DNA from 3 places in the Ensifer adhaerens genome. Region 3 is predicted to be linked to each of the others. Evidence: predicted binding sites of a transcription regulator. Region 3 holds the regulator's gene; each other region holds the start of a gene.
What was found. Region 3 encodes PhoB, which activates phosphate uptake and scavenging genes when phosphate is short. Its sites were predicted from a motif close to TGTCATNNANCTGTCAT; they were not measured.
Positions count from the first base shown of each region.

Region 1: a site for PhoB is predicted at 5,020-5,036, ahead of LAC81_RS08880 (LTA synthase family protein). Genes of this name have one in related genera too.
Region 2: a site for PhoB is predicted at 3,190-3,206, ahead of LAC81_RS17815 (DUF2794 domain-containing protein). Genes of this name have one in related genera too.

Region 1 is NZ_CP083349.1:1,812,067-1,818,677, reverse strand. Features, by position in the region: gene LAC81_RS08895 (TadG family pilus assembly protein) at 1-1,664, opposite strand, end outside; gene LAC81_RS08890 (TadE/TadG family type IV pilus assembly protein) at 1,666-2,088, opposite strand; gene LAC81_RS08885 (DUF1003 domain-containing protein) at 2,368-2,916, opposite strand; gene LAC81_RS08880 (LTA synthase family protein) at 3,054-4,985, opposite strand; gene LAC81_RS08875 (NAD+ synthase) at 5,255-6,611, shown strand, end outside.
Region 2 is NZ_CP083349.1:3,641,110-3,647,720, forward strand. Features, by position in the region: gene acnA (aconitate hydratase AcnA) at 1-1,884, shown strand, start outside; gene LAC81_RS17810 (DUF1223 domain-containing protein) at 2,140-2,913, shown strand; gene LAC81_RS17815 (DUF2794 domain-containing protein) at 3,227-3,631, shown strand; gene LAC81_RS17820 (GNAT family N-acetyltransferase) at 3,755-4,309, opposite strand; gene LAC81_RS17825 (Bax inhibitor-1/YccA family protein) at 4,432-5,169, opposite strand; gene LAC81_RS17830 (ABC transporter permease) at 5,394-6,611, opposite strand, start outside.
Region 3 is NZ_CP083349.1:152,361-158,971, forward strand. Features, by position in the region: gene pstC (phosphate ABC transporter permease subunit PstC) at 1-533, shown strand, start outside; gene pstA (phosphate ABC transporter permease PstA) at 530-1,852, shown strand; gene pstB (phosphate ABC transporter ATP-binding protein PstB) at 1,866-2,681, shown strand; gene phoU (phosphate signaling complex protein PhoU) at 2,732-3,445, shown strand; gene phoB (phosphate regulon transcriptional regulator PhoB) at 3,700-4,383, shown strand; gene LAC81_RS00725 (GcrA family cell cycle regulator) at 4,453-4,974, opposite strand; gene LAC81_RS00730 (aspartate aminotransferase family protein) at 5,396-6,595, shown strand.

The DNA.
Region 1 (6,611 bases), 1.7 Mb from region 3:
AGCAGGAGCAGGTTGTAGAGGAGGTCGTCGACCGGTTTGGTGACGGAGCCCAGGGTCTGGGCTAGCGCCTGTTGAATGATCGTGGGGCTGCCGAGCGTCAGGAACAGGACCTGGATGTTGAGGTCGAGATTGTTCAGCAGCGTCTGGGTTGTGGAGGTGAGAATATCCCTCGTGGAAACGCTCTTGATCGATCGAGCCGCAATCTCGGATGGGCTGAAGCTCAGGCGCGAAGCCTTGAGGTTCTGGGCCTCCACATGAGCGAGCGCGTCGATCTTGACGACGAGGGCATCGACGAGGCGCGCCCTTTTCACGCGGGCATCGGACGAGAAGTTCGAGAGTACCGTCGGGTCGACGTCGCCGATGGCAATCTCGGCTACGCCGGGTACCGCGTCCACGCTGACCGCTGCATTATCCGGTGTGCCGCCATAGCAGCGAATGTCGGCAAGCTTCGCTTCGGCATAGGCGAGTTCGACATAGATCGGCAGCCGGATGCGAATGCCGGCAAGGGCCGCAAGGCCGTCGACGTAGACTTCGACGGCGAGGCGGGTTTGCGCGGTGCGCACCGCTGCCCCCGGTGTTCCGAGCCGATGGCTTGGCGTCTCCACCGGTGGTTCGCCGATGGCGAGCTTGACCTTGGCAGAGGCGATGCCGGGAAGCCCGGTCACGGCGTTGAGCGCGATCTGGTTTTCGCCATTGGCAATTGCGGCAGCCGCAGAGACGAGCTGCAGCGCGCTGACCTTCATCGCCCAGTCGGAGCCGGCATTGACTTGCAGGCTCTTTTTCGGGTCGAGATTGAGGATTTGCGCCAGCGTGACGGTCTTCCTGTTGCTGGCTGTCGAAAGTTCGATGCTCTTCAGTGCGGCCGTCACGGTGCCCGACAGGCCCTGCACGAGCCGCATCGAGGAGAGTAGCTGCGGTATGGTCAGGTTGGCCTTCAGCACGTCCTCGTAGGAGGCGGCCGTCAGGTTGAGTTTCGTCGCAACGACCTTCAGGAACGGCTGGACGTCGATGTCGGCGTCGATGAGTGCCTCATAGTCCATGACCTTGAGAGAGACGGTGGTTCCGAGCATCTGGCCGAGGATCGAGTTCAGCACCCCTTCGTTCAGGCTGGCGAGGCGTGAGCCGACGGAGAACGCGGCAATCTTGGAACTGGCGGCGGTACCGACGACGTTGAGATCCGGCGGCGCACTGAAGATGGAGGCAAGGAAGATCTGGCCTTTCTTTTCCAGCAGAACCTGCACGGCGTCGGCGGGCGTGGCGTCCTTGATGAAGCGCTGTCCGGCATCGACCGAAGGGTCGGGGACGTAGCGACCGCGCGTTAGTGTGGCGACGCCGTCGACCTTTCCCGTGCCGACATCGCTCAATGGCAGTAGCTTGCCATCCGCCGTCATCAAGCCGCTCGGCGTTGCCACGGCGTAGTTGAGGCCATTGTTGGAGAAATGGTTGAGCACGGCCTTTTCGGCAGACGAGATGTTGGCCGCTGCAGCGATCGCGGCCAGGTCGACCGTCGACTGCATCTCCCGCTTCTGGACGGTCAGATAGCCGTAGTCGATGCCGAGTGCCATGGAGGTGACGACCAATGGCATGACCAGGGCGGCGGAGATTCCCACATTGGCGCCTCGCGATCGGAGCAGCGCGCGCATGCGCGTCGATTTCCACGACATCTCAGACCCCTCCTACCCGTATGGTTGCAAAGCGCTCTATCTGGCTACTCGGCATGGCGAATGTGAAAAGGTTAAAGATCGGGAGGTCGGCGGCGTTGTATTTGATCCGCACCGTGAACTGGTTGGCGTTGTTGGCGTCGGCCTTGACGGTGACGGTCATGTGCGAGGATTTGATGAAGGCCTGATCCATCGTCGTGCGCCGGATGTAGTCGGTCGCGAGGCGTTCACGCTCGTTTTCCGATAGTCCGGCGATGGCTGTACGCGCGGCATCTGCGGCGATTTGCTGGATGGAATGGGCTGTGCTGAGGTAGACGCCGTAGGCGATCAAGGTCAGCACGCAAAGGAAGAAGAGCGGCGCTATGATTGCAAATTCGATTGCAGCGGCGCCGTCTTGGCCGCCTGTAAGGCGCTTGAAGTTGGACATTGCAGCATCTCCGCGTACCCACGTTGCTGTGTTTTTCAAATGTCCCTGCACCCACACGATGGTCCTCAAATATTAATTTTCTCATACTCCGATAAGTTGTTGAATCGTCATACTTTTCGCACATGTTGCAAAAGGCGTATTCACGGTTGATTTAGTGTTTATGAAGGTAATCGAGTTCTTGCCTGTCATACCCCCGAAATAGCGAATTCGGAGATGGCTGCAAAACCGCTGAGATACCCCGTTTTGGGGCGGCACCAGGGATCAGACTGGCTTGGGCGTTCAGTCCTGCCCGGGCGATGACCGGTATTGTTCGAGCTGGCGATTGAGCGTTGCAAGGTCGGCGCGCAGTTCCGAGATCTCGCGCAGCAATACATCGTCGACCTTGTGGTGCAGGGCGATGAGTTCGACTTCGGATTTCAGGTTGACCTCATAGTCCTTGGACGCCGCGAAGCGGTCACGTTCGGCCTGGCGGTTCTGCGACATCATGATGATCGGCGCCTGCAGGGCGGCTAGCATGGAAAGCACCAGGTTGAGGAAGATATAGGGGTAGGGGTCGAACGCTCCAGCCAGGAGCAGCAGCGAATTCACGATCACCCAGCAGACGAGGAAGCCACAGAAGGCAAGGATGAAGGTCCAAGAGCCGCCGACCCGGGCAATGCTGTCTGCGAGCCTGTCGCCGAAGGTCTGCCGGGCTGCGAAAGCCGCATTGGTATCGGTGGTCAGCGGGCGCCGCTCGCGCGCGTGGGCGAGTATGCGGCGCTCAATCTCGCCGAGTTCGCTGAGCGGCTTGCCGAAGAGCTGTTGTGAGAAATTGTTGAAGTGCGGCATGACGATCTCCGGGGTTGGACGGAGAAAATCTAGAGCATTTCCAGCAAAAGTCCGTAGCGGTTTTCTGTCCGCGAGACGCGGCGTCGCCCCGGAAGCTCGAGAGCCGGACCGGGTGTAGCCGGTCCGGCTTCGATGGATCAGTGGGTCTCGGCCGCGCTCGCGAAGAGGTCGGCGTGGGACTTGAAGAACCGGTCGGTCGAGAAACGGTCGCCGAACATCATGTCGTGCTGCAGGAAGCGGTAGTCACGCAGCAGTGCCGGCACCTTAGGCTGGCGCGACCACTCGGCGACCTCCTTGCCGTTCTTGCGGATCAGCATATAGCGGTCGACGACGCGGTACTGGTCGTACACCTTGCCGAGGAACCCGGTGTAGTAGGGGTGCTCGTAGCCGGACTGCTTGAGGATCTGGTAGGAGAGGAAGGCTGGGCTGATGGTGCCGACGTTCTTCTTCGGGCCTGTCTTGTTCGACCAGACGACGAGCGGCGTTTCGTGCTGCGCCTTCATCTGATCCTTCGAACCTTTACGCTCTGCGGTGACGCCCTTCATGAAGCCGGTGCTGGTATAGACGGTGTTCAGCGGCGGCAGGTGGTCGCCAAAGAGCACGATGACCGTCTCGCGGTCGCGCTTCTTGGCCCAGTCCATCAGCTTCTTCAGGCTGTCGTCGGCTTCCTTGATGCCCTGCGCATAGGTGGCGAGCACCTGGCGGTCGGCTTCGGGCAGGTCGCCCTCGATCTTGATGGTGTTCTTTGCGTAGCGGTTGGCCTCATAGGGGCCATGGCCCTGCAGCGTGACGGCGAAGAAGAAGAACGGGTCGTCCATCGCGTCGGCCTGGCGGATGATCTCGTTGGTCAGCGACTCGTCCGAGGCGAAGATGCCGCGCTTCTGCATCGGCGGCATGTTCTCTTCCGACTTGAACATGTCGAAACCGAAGGCCTTGTAGACGGCGGTGCGATTCCAGAACCAGCTCTGGAAGGGATGGATGGCACGCGAGACATAGCCTTCGCCGCGGAAGAACGTCGCGAGCGACGGGATCGGGTTGCGGATGTACTGCTGATACGGAATGCTGCCGTAGGGCAGGAAGGCGTTCGAGAAGCCGGTCAACGCTTCGAACTCGACATTGGCGGTCATGCCGCCGAATTCCGGCGAAAAGACGTTGCCCGACTGCATTTCGCGGATCGTCGGCATCGGATCGGGCGACAGCTTGACGTTCGGCAGGCGGGTCGGATCCCAGAAGGATTCGCTCATCAGCACGATGACGTCGGCCTTGCCGCGATGCGAGGTGCCGGCCGGAAGCGGCTTCACCGGAATACGGTCGATCGCGTCGGCCATGTAGCCGGCAGGCGCGCTGACATTGGCCATCGGCAGGTTGATGGCAAACGCAAGGGCGAAACCGTTGTGTTTATAGTTCTCGGTCTGGTCCCACATGATGGGGATGACCTTCAGGCGGTCACGGATCCAGGAGAACTGGTTGTAATCCATGATGTTCCAGAAGGCGACGAGCAGCGGCAGCGCGAAGGCAAGACGGGCGACACGCTCGCGCGTCGAAAGCTTGGGGAAGGTCCGCCAGGCAAAACGCAGGAGAAGGGCGATCGCGACGGCGGCGGCGATCAGGCCGACGGCAATGCCGATGGCCGTCCACGGCCGATCCTTCACCAGAACTGGCATCAATTCCATGATCTGGCGGCCGAACAGGAAGTCGGTCGGATAAAGCGGATCGGAGAGGAAGACCTGTTTCTGCTGGCAGACGACGGCAGGGATGATGGCAAGCGGTGCGATCACCACGGCCGATTTGTGCTCGCGACCGAAAATGCCGTCAACCGCCAGCATGATCAGGAAGAATGCACCGACGGTCGTCAGCGCCGGGCGCGTCGGATCGAGCATGTAGGCGAGCGCATCGGACAGCGACTGACGCACGATCAGTTCGACGACGAAGACGAGGGAGGCTGCGACGAAGAGGGAGAACAATGCGCTGCGGGTGGCCGCAAGTGTCTTGGCGTGCCGTGCGGTGAAGCCGGGTCTATCGACGTAGACGCGCGAGCCTCTCGCGACAGCGGAATCGATACTAGCCAACATATTCTCCAATTTCATAAATGCGTCGTGTATCTGTCATACGCCTGTCATTTTGAACAGGGGATGAATGGTTTCTTAACGTGGTTTGGGAACAGGTTTTCGTGACGTGAGGGCACTGCAACGGCCCTTCATAAGAACCGGGAAAGACAGAATTTTTCGGTATTTTTTCGCGGAGCTGCGATTGGCTGTGGGTATTTTCCCGCGGATTGCGCTAAAGAACACTGCGAAAGTCAGACGCAATCGCTCAGAAAAGACCGACAGGCCCGCTCATGACCGCTCACAAGACCGCCCCCACGATCCTCCGCATCGCAGTCGCCCAGCTCAATCCGACGGTGGGTGACATCGCCGGAAACCTGGCCAAGGCGCGCGAGGCGCGCGCTGATGCCGCGCGCCAGGGCGCCGATCTCCTGTTGCTGACGGAGCTGTTCATTTCCGGCTATCCGCCGGAAGATCTCGTTTTGAAGCCGGCCTTCCTGAAGGCATGCCTGCAAGCAGTCGAAAAGCTGGCGGCTGAGACGGCCGACGGCGGACCGGGCGTCATCATCGGTTTGCCGCGGCTTGCCAAATCCGGGCGACACAATTCGGTGGCGGTGCTTGACGACGGCAAGGTGATCGCATTCCGCGACAAGGTCGATCTGCCGAACTACGGCGAATTCGACGAAAAGCGCGTCTTCGATCAGGGGGAGATGCCGGGCCCGGTGAACTTCCGCGGCGTGCGCATCGGTATTCCGATCTGCGAGGACATCTGGGGCGATCTCGGCGTCTGCGAGACGCTGGCGGAAAGCGGCGCGGAGATCCTCTTGTCGCCGAACGGTTCGCCCTACTATCGCGGCAAGGTGGATGTCCGCCACCAGGTGGTGCTGAAGCAGGTTCTCGAGACCGGCCTTCCGATGATCTATGCCAACCAGCTCGGTGGCCAGGACGAGCTTGTGTTCGACGGCGCAAGCTTCGCCTTCAACACCGACAAGTCGTTGGCCTTCCAGATGAGCCAGTTCGAGGAGGCGATTTCGATCGTCGAATGGAAGAAGGGCGACGGCGGCTGGCATTGCGAAGGCGGCCTGAAGTCTCGCCTGCCGGAGCGGGAGGAGGCGGATTACCGCGCCTGCATGCTCGGCTTCCGTGACTATGTGAACAAGAACGGCTTCAAGAACGTCGTGCTCGGACTTTCCGGCGGTATCGATTCGGCGATCTGCGCCGCACTGGCCGTCGATGCGCTCGGCGAAGAGCGGGTGCGCACCGTCATGCTGCCCTACCGTTACACCTCGCAGGAATCGCTGAAGGACGCCAAGGAATGCGCCGCCGCACTCGGCTGCCGCTACGACATCGTGCCGATTTCCGAGCCGGTCGAAGGGTTCCTGAGCGCGCTTTCCGATACGTTCGAGGGAACGGAGCCCGGCATCACCGAGGAGAACCTGCAGAGCCGCACGCGCGGCACCATCCTGATGGCGATCTCCAACAAGTTCGGCTCGATGGTGGTGACCACGGGCAACAAGTCGGAAATGTCCGTCGGCTATGCCACGCTCTATGGCGACATGAACGGTGGTTTCAATCCGATCAAGGACCTCTACAAGATGCAGGTCTATGCCATCTCGAGCTGGCGCAATACCACGGTTCCCCCAGGTGCAC
Region 2 (6,611 bases), 700 kb from region 3:
CTCGTGCTGATGGTCGTGCAGATGCTGCGCAAGAAGGGCGTTGTCTCGAAGTTCGTCGAATTCTTCGGCCCGGGCCTCGACAACATGACGCTCGCCGACCGCGCCACCATCGGCAACATGGGTCCGGAATACGGTGCGACCTGCGGCTTCTTCCCGGTCGACAGCGAAACCATCAACTACCTCACCATGTCCGGCCGTGAAGAGCAGCGCATCGCACTCGTCGAAGCCTACTCCAAGGCGCAGGGCATGTGGCGCGACGGCGACGGCTCCGAGCTCGTCTTCACCGACACGCTCGAACTCGACCTCGGCGACGTCGTTCCGGCCATGGCCGGTCCGAAGCGTCCGGAAGGCCGCATCGCGCTCGAAAACATCGCGTCCGGTTTCGCCACTGCACTCGAAAACGACTACAAGAAGCCCGGCCAGCTTTCGAACCGCTATGCCGTCGAAGGCACGGATTTCGATCTCGGCCATGGCGACGTCGCCATCGCTGCGATCACGTCCTGCACCAACACCTCCAACCCGTCGGTGCTGATCGCTGCCGGCCTGCTCGCCCGCAACGCGGTCGCCAAGGGCCTGAAGTCCAAGCCGTGGGTCAAGACCTCGCTTGCACCGGGATCGCAGGTCGTCGGCGAATACCTCGCCAAGTCCGGCCTGCAGAAGGACCTCGACGCGCTCGGCTTCAACCTCGTCGGCTTCGGCTGCACGACCTGCATCGGCAACTCCGGCCCGCTGCCGGGCCCGATCTCGAAGACGATCAACGACAAGGGCCTGATCGCCGCCGGCGTTCTCTCGGGCAACCGCAATTTCGAAGGCCGCATTTCGCCGGACGTCCAGGCGAACTACCTCGCTTCGCCGCCGCTCGTCGTCGCCTACGCGCTTGCAGGTTCCGTCCAGAAGGACCTGACCAACGAGCCGATCGGCGAAGACAAGGACGGCAAGCCCGTCTTCCTCAAGGACATCTGGCCGACCTCCAAGGAAATCCAGGAGTTCATCTTCAAGTACGTCACCCGCGAGCTCTACGCGACCAAGTACGCGGACGTCTTCAAGGGCGACGAAAACTGGCAGGCTGTTCAGGTTCCTCCGGGCCAGACATATGCCTGGGACGATGGTTCGACCTATGTGCAGAACCCGCCCTACTTCGTCGGCATGGGCAAGACCGGTTCGGGCATCTCCGACATCAAGGGCGCCCGCGTCCTCGGCCTCTTCGGCGACAAGATCACGACCGACCACATCTCTCCGGCCGGCTCGATCAAGGCTGCTTCGCCGGCCGGTGCGTACCTCATCGGTCATGGCGTCGGCGTTGCCGACTTCAACCAGTACGGTACCCGTCGCGGCAACCATGAGGTGATGATGCGCGGCACGTTTGCCAACATCCGCATCCGCAACCACATGCTTGGCCCGAACGGCAAGGAAGGTGGCTACACCATCCACTATCCGTCGAAGGAAGAGATGTCGATCTACGACGCCGCCATGCAGTACAAGGAAGAGGGCGTTCCGCTCGTCATCTTCGCCGGTGTCGAATACGGCAACGGTTCGTCGCGCGACTGGGCTGCGAAGGGCACCAACCTGCTGGGCGTCAAGGCCGTCGTCGCGCAGTCCTTCGAGCGTATCCACCGCTCGAACCTCGTCGGCATGGGCGTCATCCCCTTCGTCTTCGAAGAGGGCACGACCTGGGAATCGCTGGGCCTCAAGGGCGACGAAGTCGTCACCATCGATAACCTCGCCAATGTCCAGCCGCGCGATAAGCGTGTCGCCAAGGTCACCTATGGCGACGGCAGCGTGAAGGAAATTCCGCTGATCTGCCGCATCGATACGCTGGACGAAGTGACCTACGTCAACAACGGCGGCATCCTGCAGACCGTTCTGCGGGATCTCGCGGCCTGATCGGCGGAGGTCGTCTACGCACCGCGCAACGCCTTTAGTCGGCTATGATTGAAGGAAGCATGCGGTAAAACATTCGAGCCGGGGCGCCGAAAAGCGCCCCGGCTCTTTCTTTGGGCGCCCAATGCCAGCGCGTCCAACACAAGGTCGTGCTCACCCGTCACCTCACTCCAACGTGACTTCCCGTTGATGCGTGGCCGGCGTATGTAAAGAACTCCCCCATAAGGAGTAGGCCGACGGCCCCAACGAAGTGACGCCATGACATCCGCAGACCGTTCTTTCATTCGTCCTCTTGCACTGGCTTTCGGGCTGTTCGCAGCCGCCGGTGCACCGGCCGGGGCGCAGGACGGACAGGTGATCAAGGGCGTCGTGGAACTGTTCACCAGCCAGGGCTGTTCCTCCTGCCCGCCGGCCGACGCCGCGCTAAAGGCGTTGGTCGATGACGGCGATGTCGTGGCGCTCGCCTATCACGTCGACTACTGGAATTATCTCGGCTGGGCCGACACGCTCGCCTCCAAGGAAAATACCGAGCGGCAATACGCCTATGCCCGGATGCTCGGCCGCAACGGCGTCTATACGCCCCAGGCGATCCTCAACGGCCGTGATCATCTCAACGGCGGCAACCTCGAGGCGATCAAGACCCGACTGGAAACCATGACGGCTGAAGGCAAGGGACTTGCCGTTCCCGTCGAGGCAAAGATCCAGGGCGAAGAGATCCAGATCAACATTGGCAGCGGCATCGGCAAGGCAAACGTCGTCGTCGTCTATTTCGACCGTGCGAAAATCGTCAAGATGGAGAAGGGCGAGAACAGCGGCAAGGAAGTCCCCTATTGGCATGCCGTGCGTGACATCCAGACGATCGGCATGTGGGACGGAGCACCGGCAAGCTTCACGCTCCCCGCGACAGTCCTGACCGAACGGTCCGGCAACAGCGGCTGTGCCGTTCTTCTGCAAACGATGAAGGACAAGGAAACGCCGGGTGCAATCGTCGGCGCAACGGCCGTGCTCGCCGGCCCGCAGGGCAAATTATAGCCCGGCGAGACGCAAGGGGGTGGTTCGGCCCGGCAGCATCGAGGGGCTGGGGCTGAGGGTTCGAAGTTACCGGACCGAACCGGCCATGGCTGCGTTCGGTGAACTCCCGCAGCATGACGACCTGACCGGACATACGGTGGCAACGACTCTGTCCGTCAGCGCCCGCGAGTTTTGCGGTGAATTGGGGCGGCGATTTGACTGAATTGGGGCAGACGTAAGAAATGCCCTCATCGTCCAACGGCTTCCGGCTTGCTTTTCGGCTCATGTCAGGCACACTGTTATCGTTCTGTCACAACAGAAGGCCGGATTGCCGATGACCGATGAGCCGGATTTGCCGCAAGGCGAGGCGCGCCATCAGCGCGAGACCACTTCCGAAGTGGTCGTCGATCTTCACGAATACAAGAACGCCAAGAACCCTCCCCCCATCACATTCCATCGTCGTGAGTTGGACCAGATCCTCTGGGTCTACGGGCGCATGGTCGGCGAAGGCGAGTGGCGGGACTACGCCATCGACCACCTGAAGGACCGTGCGGTCTTCTCGGTGTTCAAGCGCTCAGGCGAAATGCCGCTCTACCGGATCGAGAAGAGCCCGAAACTGGCGGCGAAGCAGGGTGCTTACAGCGTGCTGAACATTCACGGCACGATCCTGAAGCGCGGCCACGAGCTCGCCCAGGTGCTCAAAGTGTTCGACAAGGTTCTGAAGCTGGTGGAAACCTGAGGCCTGTTTCACACCGGCGTTCCGGTGAGATGCGCGGCGACGTCTCCGGCGCAGCGTGTTGATCTGTCCCGGGACGGCTGACTACAAGCAGCGCATGTCGAACGTCCGCCGAACGTTCGACGATCACTGATAGAGCGTGTCCGGATAGACGTCTTCCGGCGGGTCGCTCGTCTGACCCTCTCCGAGGGCAAGCTGCATGATCGCCGTATCGAGCCAGCGGCCATGCTTGAAACCGGTCGCATTCATCGTGCCCTGATATTCGAAGCCGAGGGAGCGGTGCACCGCGATCGAAGCCGGATGGGCGCCGCCGATCACGGCCACCATCTGCCGAAAGCCAAGCTCCGTGCAACGCCGGATCAGTTCGGCGAGCAACGCCTTGCCGGCTCCCTTACCGCGCGCTTCCGGCGCCAGATAGATGGAATCCTCGACCAGGAACCGATAGGCCGTGCGCGTGCGAAAACCGGACGCATAGGCATAGCCGACGATCGTTCCACCATCGTCAACGGCAACCATATAGGGATAGCCATTGCCGATGATCGTCTCGAACCGCGCCCGCATCTCCGTTTCGGAAGGTGGGTCGATCTCGTAGGTCGCAACGCCATTCAACACGGATTCGCGATAGATCGCAGTGATGACGGGAAGGTCGGCCAAGGTGGCGTCACGCAGGCTCAGGGACATGGCGGTAGACTGTATCTCGAGGTTTCGGTGTCCTTAACTCCCACGGAGCCCGGACGCGATCAACATTTCTCCGGCAACAAAAAAGGCGGCCGAGGCCGCCTTTTTCGTCATTCGTTTCAACCTTAGTTGTTCCGGTTGCCCATGAACTGGAGCAGGAACATGAACAGGTTGATGAAGTCGAGGTAGAGCGTCAGCGCGCCCATGATCGCCTTGCGGCCGGCAACGGTGCTGTCATCGGCTTCGTAGTACATTTCCTTGATCTTCTGCGTGTCGTAGGCGGTGAGGCCAGCGAAGACCAGAACACCGATCACGGAGATCGCGAAGCCGAGGGCCGACGAAGCAAGGAAGATGTTGACGATCGACGCGATGATCAGGCCGAAGAGACCCATGATCAGGAACGTGCCGAAGCCGGACAGGTCCTTCTTGGTCGTGTAGCCGTAAAGCGACAGAGCGCCGAACGAAGCGGCCGTTACGAAGAACGTCTGCACGATGCTCTGGCCGGTGAAGACCAGGAAGATCGACGACAGGGACAGGCCCATCAGGGCCGCGTAGATCCAGAACGTCGTCTGTGCTGCGGAGACGCTCATCGAATTAATGCGGAAGCTCATGAAGAAGACCATCGCCAGCGGCGCCAGCATCACGACCCACTTCAGGGGCGAAGCGTAGATGAGCTGGGCGAATGCCGGATTGGAGGCGGCAAGCGCATAGGTTCCGTAAGCTGCCACGCCGGTGATCGCCAGGCCAAAAGCCATCAGGTTGTAGACCTTCAGCATGTACGCGCGAAGGCCCTCATCGATCACGGCACCCGCCTGAGCGCCGGCGGGCGACATTCGGGTTTGGTAGTTTCTCAGATCAGCCATTGTTTCCTCATTTAAGCTCCGGTGGAAGTTACGGTGTCGGGCGGCGAACGGTCTCGCTTTGGAAGGCAGGCTTCCACGCCCAGGCGCCGCTGCGGAGCTCCAGCATGCCTGTGGATAAATATGATGCCGAAACCTTTTCCGTACAAGACCCGAACCCCCTGGATTCGAACGCATCCGGCCGTTTCCGGCAAGGGCGACAGGGATTTACGGTTAACTTGACCGCCTCAAAGCTCCCGCAGCACCGGCGCCGCCTTCTGTCCGAGAATACGCCACGTGCCGGCAAGACCGATGCCGACGGTCACTACCAGCGCCCCGAGGACCGTCAGGATGGCGACATCCGGCAGGAAACTTGACGGCAGCTTCATGATACGGCTGACCACGAACCAGGCGGCAACGCCACCGGCAAACAGCGCGAAAACCGCGGTTGCGAGGCCGAGAATGGCATATTCGTAGCTGAACGCCCGAATGAGCGTCGCGCGCGTCGCACCCAGCGTTTTGAGCACGACGGCGTCATGGACGCGGGCCCGGTTGCCGGCGGCAAGCGCACCGGCAAGCACCAGGATGGACGCGACGAGCGCCACCGCGGCCGCCGCCCGGATGGCTGTTGCCAATTGCCCAAGCAGGCCGTTCACGATGTCGAGAGCATCCTTTACCCGCACACTGGTGATCGTCGGATAGGCGTTGGTGACGGCTTTCAGCACCGCCGCCTCTTCTTCCGGCGTCGCTGCCGGATCGATGACCGTCGCCAGCCACGCATGTGGCGCACCGGCGAAGGTGTTCGGCGAAAACACCATGACGAAGTTGATCGAAAGCGATTCCCACTCGACGTTGCGGAAATTGGCGATTTTGGCGGTGATGTTTCGGCCAAGCACGTTGACGGTCACGGTGTCGCCGATCTTCAGCCCGAGCTCGCCCGCCTCTTCTGCCGAGAACGAGACCAGCGGCTCACCACTATAATCGGCCGACCACCATGTGCCTTCGGAAAGCGTCGAGTTCTCCGGCTTGTTCTTGGCATAGGTGATGCCGCGGTCACCGCGCAGCACCCATTGGCCGCCAGGCGGAACATTGCGGCTGTTCACGTCCTCGCCGTTGAAGGCGACGATCCGGCCGCGCAGCATCGGCACCTCGATGACCTTGCCCTTTGGGATCGCCTGGTTCAGCACCGAGCGGAAACCTTCGATCTCGCTGCCCTGGATATCGACGAAGAAGAAGTTCGGCGCCCGCTCCGCCATGCTTCCGGTGAGTTCGCGGCGTAGATTGCCGTCGATCAGCGCCAACGTCACGAGCAGGGCGAGCCCCAGGCCGAGCGACAACACGACCGAGGACGTCAGCGCACCGGGACGATGGATGTTGCCGATCGCCAGCCTGAGAGCCGGCGAGCTGACCCGCGGGCTACGGCGCGCAAGCCAGGCTATCGCGAGCGCAACGACACGCAGGACAAT
Region 3 (6,611 bases):
TTGGCCCGTTCCTGCGTGACATCTCGGCGCAGCTGAACGGTCTTGCCACCGGCAACTACCAGAACTTCATCCAGGCGCAGAGCGTTGTCACCGCCGGCATCGTCATGGGCATCATGCTCATCCCGTTTGTGTCGTCGCTCTCCGACGACATCATCACCCAGGTGCCGCGTGCACTGCGTGACGGCTCGCTCGGTCTCGGCGCCACCCGCTCGGAAACGGTCAAGAAGGTTATCCTTCCAGCAGCCCTCCCGGGCATCGTCGGCGCGCTGCTTCTGACCGCCTCGCGCGCCGTCGGCGAAACCATGATCGTGGTGCTGGCAGCCGGTGTGGCGGCCCGCATGCAGATCAATCCGTTTGAACCGATGACGACGGTGACCGTGAAGATCGTCAACCAGCTCACAGGCGACCTCGAGTTCACCTCGCCGCAGACGCTGGTGGCCTTCGCGCTGGGCATCACGCTCTTCGTCATCACGCTCGGCCTCAACATTTATGCGCTCTACATCGTGCGCAAATACCGGGAACAGTACGAATGACCGACATCGCTTCCCCGACCGTCCGGATCTCCGCCCGTCCCGCATCCGCCAAGCGCGATATCGGCATCAAGCGACGCTATGCCGCCGAACGCCGGTTCCGCGCCTACGGTATCGCCGCAATCAGCACCGGTCTCTTTTTCCTGGCGCTGCTGCTGTGGACCGTCATTTCCAACGGCTACACCGCATTCCAGCAGACGACGATCACGCTGCCGATCGAGTTCACCGAAAAGGTCATCGACCCCAACGGCGAACGCACGACCGACAGCAAGGTCCTGATGACTGCCAACTATCCGCTGCTGGTGCGCGACGCGCTCGTCAAGCAACTCGGCATCGACGCGACCAAGCGCCCGCTCGTCAAGCAGGCGACCGACATGGTCTCTGCGAGCTCCCGCACGCTGCTGCGCGACATGGTCGTGGCTGATCCGTCCATCATCGGCAAGACCGTTCCGGTCACGCTGCTGGCAGAAGCCAATATCGACTCCGCCAACAAGGGTCAGATCGACCTCAAGGTCGACGAGAGCAAACGCAAGGTCAAGGACCAGCAGGTCACCTGGATGAACGAGCTTGCAAGCGCTGGCATCCTGAAGAAGAGCTTCAACACCGGCATCTTCACCTTCGGCGCCTCCAGCCGTCCTGAAGCGGCAGGCGTCGGCGTTGCTGCCCTCGGTTCGTTCTACATGATGCTGATCGTGCTCGTGCTGTCGCTGCCGATCGGCGTCGCCGCCTCGATCTATCTCGAAGAGTTCGCTCCGAAGAACCGGCTCACCGACCTGATCGAGGTCAACATCAACAACCTCGCGGCCGTTCCGTCGATCGTCTACGGTCTGCTGGGCCTCGCCGTCTTCATCAACTTTGCCGGCATGCCGCGCTCGGCGGCTGTCGTCGGCGGCTTCGTGCTGACGCTGATGACGCTTCCGACGATCATCATCGCCACCCGCGCGGCCTTGAAGGCGGTTCCCCCGTCGATCCGCTCGGCGGCACTCGGCCTTGGTGCCTCGAAGATGCAGACCATCTTCCACCACGTGCTGCCGCTGGCAATGCCGGGCATCCTGACCGGTACGATCATCGGTCTTGCCCACGCGCTTGGCGAAACCGCGCCGCTTCTTCTGATCGGCATGGTCGCCTTCGTCGTCGATTTTCCCGGTTCGCCGATGGAACCGTCGACGGCGCTGCCGGTGCAGATCTACATGTGGGCCAACGAGGCGGAACGCGCCTTCGTCGAGCGCACCTCCGGCGCGATCATCATCCTTCTCATCTTCCTCGTCGTCATGAACCTTGGCGCCATTCTGTTGCGACGTCGCTTTGAGCGCCGTTGGTAGTGAGGTAATTACTATGAACATCATGTCAGAAGCAGCAGTCGAGAAGGCCTTGGATCAGAAAATGAACACCGTGCCCTACAAGATGATCGGCAAGGATGTGTCGGTCTACTACGGCGAGAAGCGGGCGCTTTTCGACGTCAACCTCAACATCCGGGAAAACACGGTAACGGCGCTGATCGGCCCGTCCGGTTGCGGCAAGTCGACCTTCCTGCGCACGCTGAATCGCATGAACGACACCATCGAGAACTGCCGCGTCACCGGCAAGATCACGCTCGATGAGGACGACATCTACGATCCGACCATCGACGTCGTCGAACTGCGCGCTCGCGTCGGCATGGTCTTCCAGAAGCCGAACCCGTTTCCGAAGTCGATTTACGACAACGTGGCCTACGGTCCGCGTATCCATGGACTTGCCCGCACCAAGGCGGATTTCGACGAGGTCGTCGAGACCAGTCTGCAGAAGGCCGGTCTGTGGAACGAGGTCAAGGACCGCCTGCACGAGCCGGGCACGGGGCTTTCCGGTGGCCAGCAACAGCGACTGTGCATTGCGCGCGCCGTTGCCGTTAGCCCGGAAGTGATCCTGATGGACGAGCCCTGTTCGGCACTCGACCCGATTGCGACCGCCAAGGTCGAGGAACTCATCCACGAACTGCGCACGAACTTCACGATCGTCATCGTGACCCACTCGATGCAGCAGGCCGCCCGCGTTTCGCAGCGCACCGCCATGTTCCACCTCGGCAATCTCGTCGAGGAGAACGACACCGACAAGATGTTCACCAATCCGGATGACCAGCGCACCCAGGATTACATCATGGGCCGCTTCGGCTGAGGCCAATTACGGCTGCAACAGTAACTGGAAAGCGCCTGTAAGGATCGACGATCATGTCCATGCATATCATGTCCGCCTATGACGAAGAATTGAAGTACCTGACGCGCCGCATCTCGGAGATGGGCGGTCTTGCCGAGCAGATGGTTGCCGAATCCGTTCGCGCCCTGGTCAATTCCGACCTGGCTTTGGCGCAGAAGGTGATCTCGGACGACACCATTCTCGACGATGCCGAGCGCCAGATCGGCGAGAAGGCGATCGTCACGATCGCCAAGCGCCAGCCGGTCGCCGCCGACCTTCGCGAGATCATGGGGTCGATCCGCATCGCCTCCGATCTGGAGCGTGTCGGCGACCTCGGCAAGAACACCGCCAAGCGCGTGATCGCGGTTGCCGGTTCCGGCATTCCGCGCAAGCTCGCACGCGGTCTCGAGCACCTTGCTGAGCTCGCTCTGGTGCAGCTCAAGGAAGTGCTCGACGTCTACGCCTCGCGCTCGCCGGAAAAGGCCAACAGCATCCGTGAGCGCGACGAGGAGATCGATGCGATCTACACCTCGCTGTTCCGCGAATTGCTGACCTACATGATGGAAGACCCGCGCAACATCACGCCCTGCACGCATCTTCTGTTCTGCGCCAAGAACATCGAGCGTATCGGCGACCACGCTACCAACATCGCCGAGACGATCTACTACATGGCGACGGGTGCCCAGCCGGAAGGCGAGCGTCCGAAGGATGACAACACGTCGACGTTGGGCTCGGTCAACGACTAGGTTGGAGCGGGATGCGAGGGGAAGCTGCCTACACTCTTCTCCATCCCTTTCTAGCGCCGAACGCGCGTTCGCAATGCATGCCCCATGAATATCATCCGGTCGCGGCTCCGGTCGCGGCCCCGAATTCCTGTATCTGAAGCACGCGGCTTTCGCACCGTCTTTGAAAACGGCGGTTGTGCTCCAGATTTAGAGTGTCTGAGCGCCGGACGGTCCACTGGACCCACACGGCACTCACGGTAAGGAGTGGTTACCTGATGTTGCCAAAAATCGCCGTGGTCGAGGACGAAGAGGCGCTGAGCGTCCTGCTGCGTTACAATCTGGAAGCGGAAGGCTTCGACGTCGATACGATCCTCAGAGGTGACGAGGCGGAGATCCGGCTTCAGGAACGTCTGCCCGATCTCCTCATTCTCGACTGGATGCTGCCCGGCGTCTCCGGCATCGAGCTGTGCCGTCGGCTGCGCCAGCGCCCGGAAACGGAGCGGTTGCCGATCATCATGCTGACGGCGCGCGGCGAGGAGAGCGAGCGCGTTCGTGGTCTGGCGACCGGGGCAGACGACTATGTGGTCAAGCCGTTCTCGACGCCGGAGCTGATGGCTCGCGTCAAGGCGATGCTGCGCCGGGCGAAGCCTGAAGTGCTCTCGACGTTGCTGCGCTGCGGCGACATCGAGCTCGACCGGGAAACCCACCGCGTTCATCGCCGTAGCCGCGAAGTTCGCCTGGGGCCGACGGAGTTCCGCCTGCTGGAGTTCCTGATGTCCTCTCCGGGCCGCGTTTTTTCGCGTTCGCAGCTGCTGGACGGGGTCTGGGGTCATGACATCTATGTCGATGAGCGCACCGTCGACGTCCATGTCGGCCGCCTGCGCAAGGCGTTGAACTTCTCGACCATGCCCGACGTCATTCGCACGGTCCGCGGCGCCGGATACTCGCTCGAGAGCTGAGAAAGACGACTTGAAGCCAATAAAAAAGGGGCCAGTCGGCCCCTTTTCCTTTTGTTCCCGTGCGGCGCCTCAGCGCATCCGACGGCGCTCGGCCGAGGGCTGGTAGGCAAGCCGTGCATGGAAGCTGCAATAGGGCGAGGATTCCGGCGAGTCATTGCCGCAGAAGTGGAACTCTTCCTTCAGCGGGTCGCCGATCGGCCACTTGCAGGTGCGCTCGGTGAGCTGGGTCAGCTCGAGGCGGCGCGACATCGGCACGACCACGTCGGTGCTGATGCTGAAATCCTGCTCTGCCACGAGATCGACTTCGATCTCTTCCTTGAGAACCGTGGCGCCGGACGGGCGGGCAACGGTGCGGGTCGCAACGCGCGCGGCGTAGTTCGGTGCGCGCGGGGCCGAGGTCGGCCGCTTCGGACGGGCCGCAGCGGTGGTGCTGCCGCCAGCCTTGGCGCGTCCCGGGAGGCTCAGGCGATGAACCTTGCCGATGACAGCGTTGCGGCTGACACCGCCGAGCTGTGCCGCGATCTGGCTAGCGCTCAGGCCCTCGGACCAAAGCTTCTTCAGTTTCTCCACCCGCTCGTCAGTCCAGTTCATTTCTGCACTCTCCGTTCTCAGCGTTGGGGATGGCAGAATCCCTCACCGCACCCCGGCTGAACCCCGAGGCTGCAAACGCGATAACTCTTTTGGTGACTAGGTCCGCCGCATGCGTCTAGTAATTGAATGTTAACGTACTGACCGTCGGACTCCGTGGCAAGAGTCCGGGGAATCGAGCCGAATCGAATTCGTAGTTTTCCCCAACTTGCTCGATCAGCGTTGCATTTTTGCAAGCCCTTCCGACTGATTTTTTCGCCGCAGGGAAACGGGCCTTGTCATCGCGCTGCAAGGCTTGGTTTTGTTGACATTGCAGTGCGAAATGGGAATAGTGCCTGCGCCGCCGCAAGGCGGCATTTTTGATTTTTATCGGGCCGCACGAAGCCGCGGGATCGATGCCGACTGGAGTGAAGGAGAGCCTCGCATGACTGCAACCACGCCGCTTTATGATACCTACATGCGCGCGCCGTTGCGTTTCGAGCGAGGAGAGGGCGTGTGGCTGATTGCCGAAGATGGCTCGCGCTACCTCGACTTCGCTGCTGGCGTTGCCGTGAACTCGCTTGGTCATGCGCATCCGCACCTCGTCGAGGCGCTGAAGGCACAGGCCGAGAAGGTCTGGCACCTTTCCAACCTGTACGAGGTTCCGGGTCAGGAAAGCCTTGGGCGTCGCCTGGCAGCCGTCACCTTTGCCGATCGGGTCTTCTTCACCAATTCCGGTGCGGAAGCGCTGGAGTGCGCGATCAAGACGGCGCGGCGCTATCACTTCGCCAAGGGGCAGCCCGAGAAGTTTCACGTCATCACCTTCGAGGGTGCCTTCCATGGCCGCACCATCGCGACGATTGCGGCCGGCGGCCAGCAGAAATACATCGAAGGTTTCGGGCCGAAGGCGCCGGGTTTCTACCAGGTTCCGTTCGGTGACATCGCAGCCGTCAAGAATGCGATCACCGAGGAGACTGCGGCGATCCTGATCGAACCGATCCAGGGCGAGGGCGGCATTCGTCCGGCGACCAAGGAGTTCATGCAGGAATTGCGCGCGCTCTGCGACGAGTTCGGCCTGCTCCTGATCCTCGACGAGGTTCAGACCGGCGTCGGCCGTACCGGCAAGCTATTCGCCCATGAATGGTCGGGTATCCGCCCGGATATCATGGCCGTGGCCAAGGGCATCGGCGGCGGTTTCCCGCTCGGCGCTTGCCTTGCGACGGAAGAGGCGGCTGCCGGCATGGTGGCGGGCACGCATGGTTCCACCTATGGCGGCAATCCGCTGGCCATGGCCGTCGGCAACGCCGTGCTCGACGTCATCCTCGCGGACGGCTTCCTCGCCCATGTGCGTGATGTCGCGCTCGTCTTCCGCCAGGGCCTTGCCTCTCTGAAGGACCGCTTCCCGGATGTCATCGAGGACATCCGCGGCGATGGCCTGATGCTGGGCATCAAGGTGAAGGGGCCCTCGGCCGATCTCCTGAAGGAAATCCGCGCCGAGAAGCTCCTGGCCGTCCCGGCCGGCGACAACGTATTGCGCCTGCTGCCGCCGCTGACGGTGACGGCGGAGGAAGCGCGCGAGGGTCTCGCACGCATCGAGCGCGCTGCCGAGGCAGTGCGCAAGGCCGGCGGCAACGCTGCCGCTTAACGGATAGGACCGACGC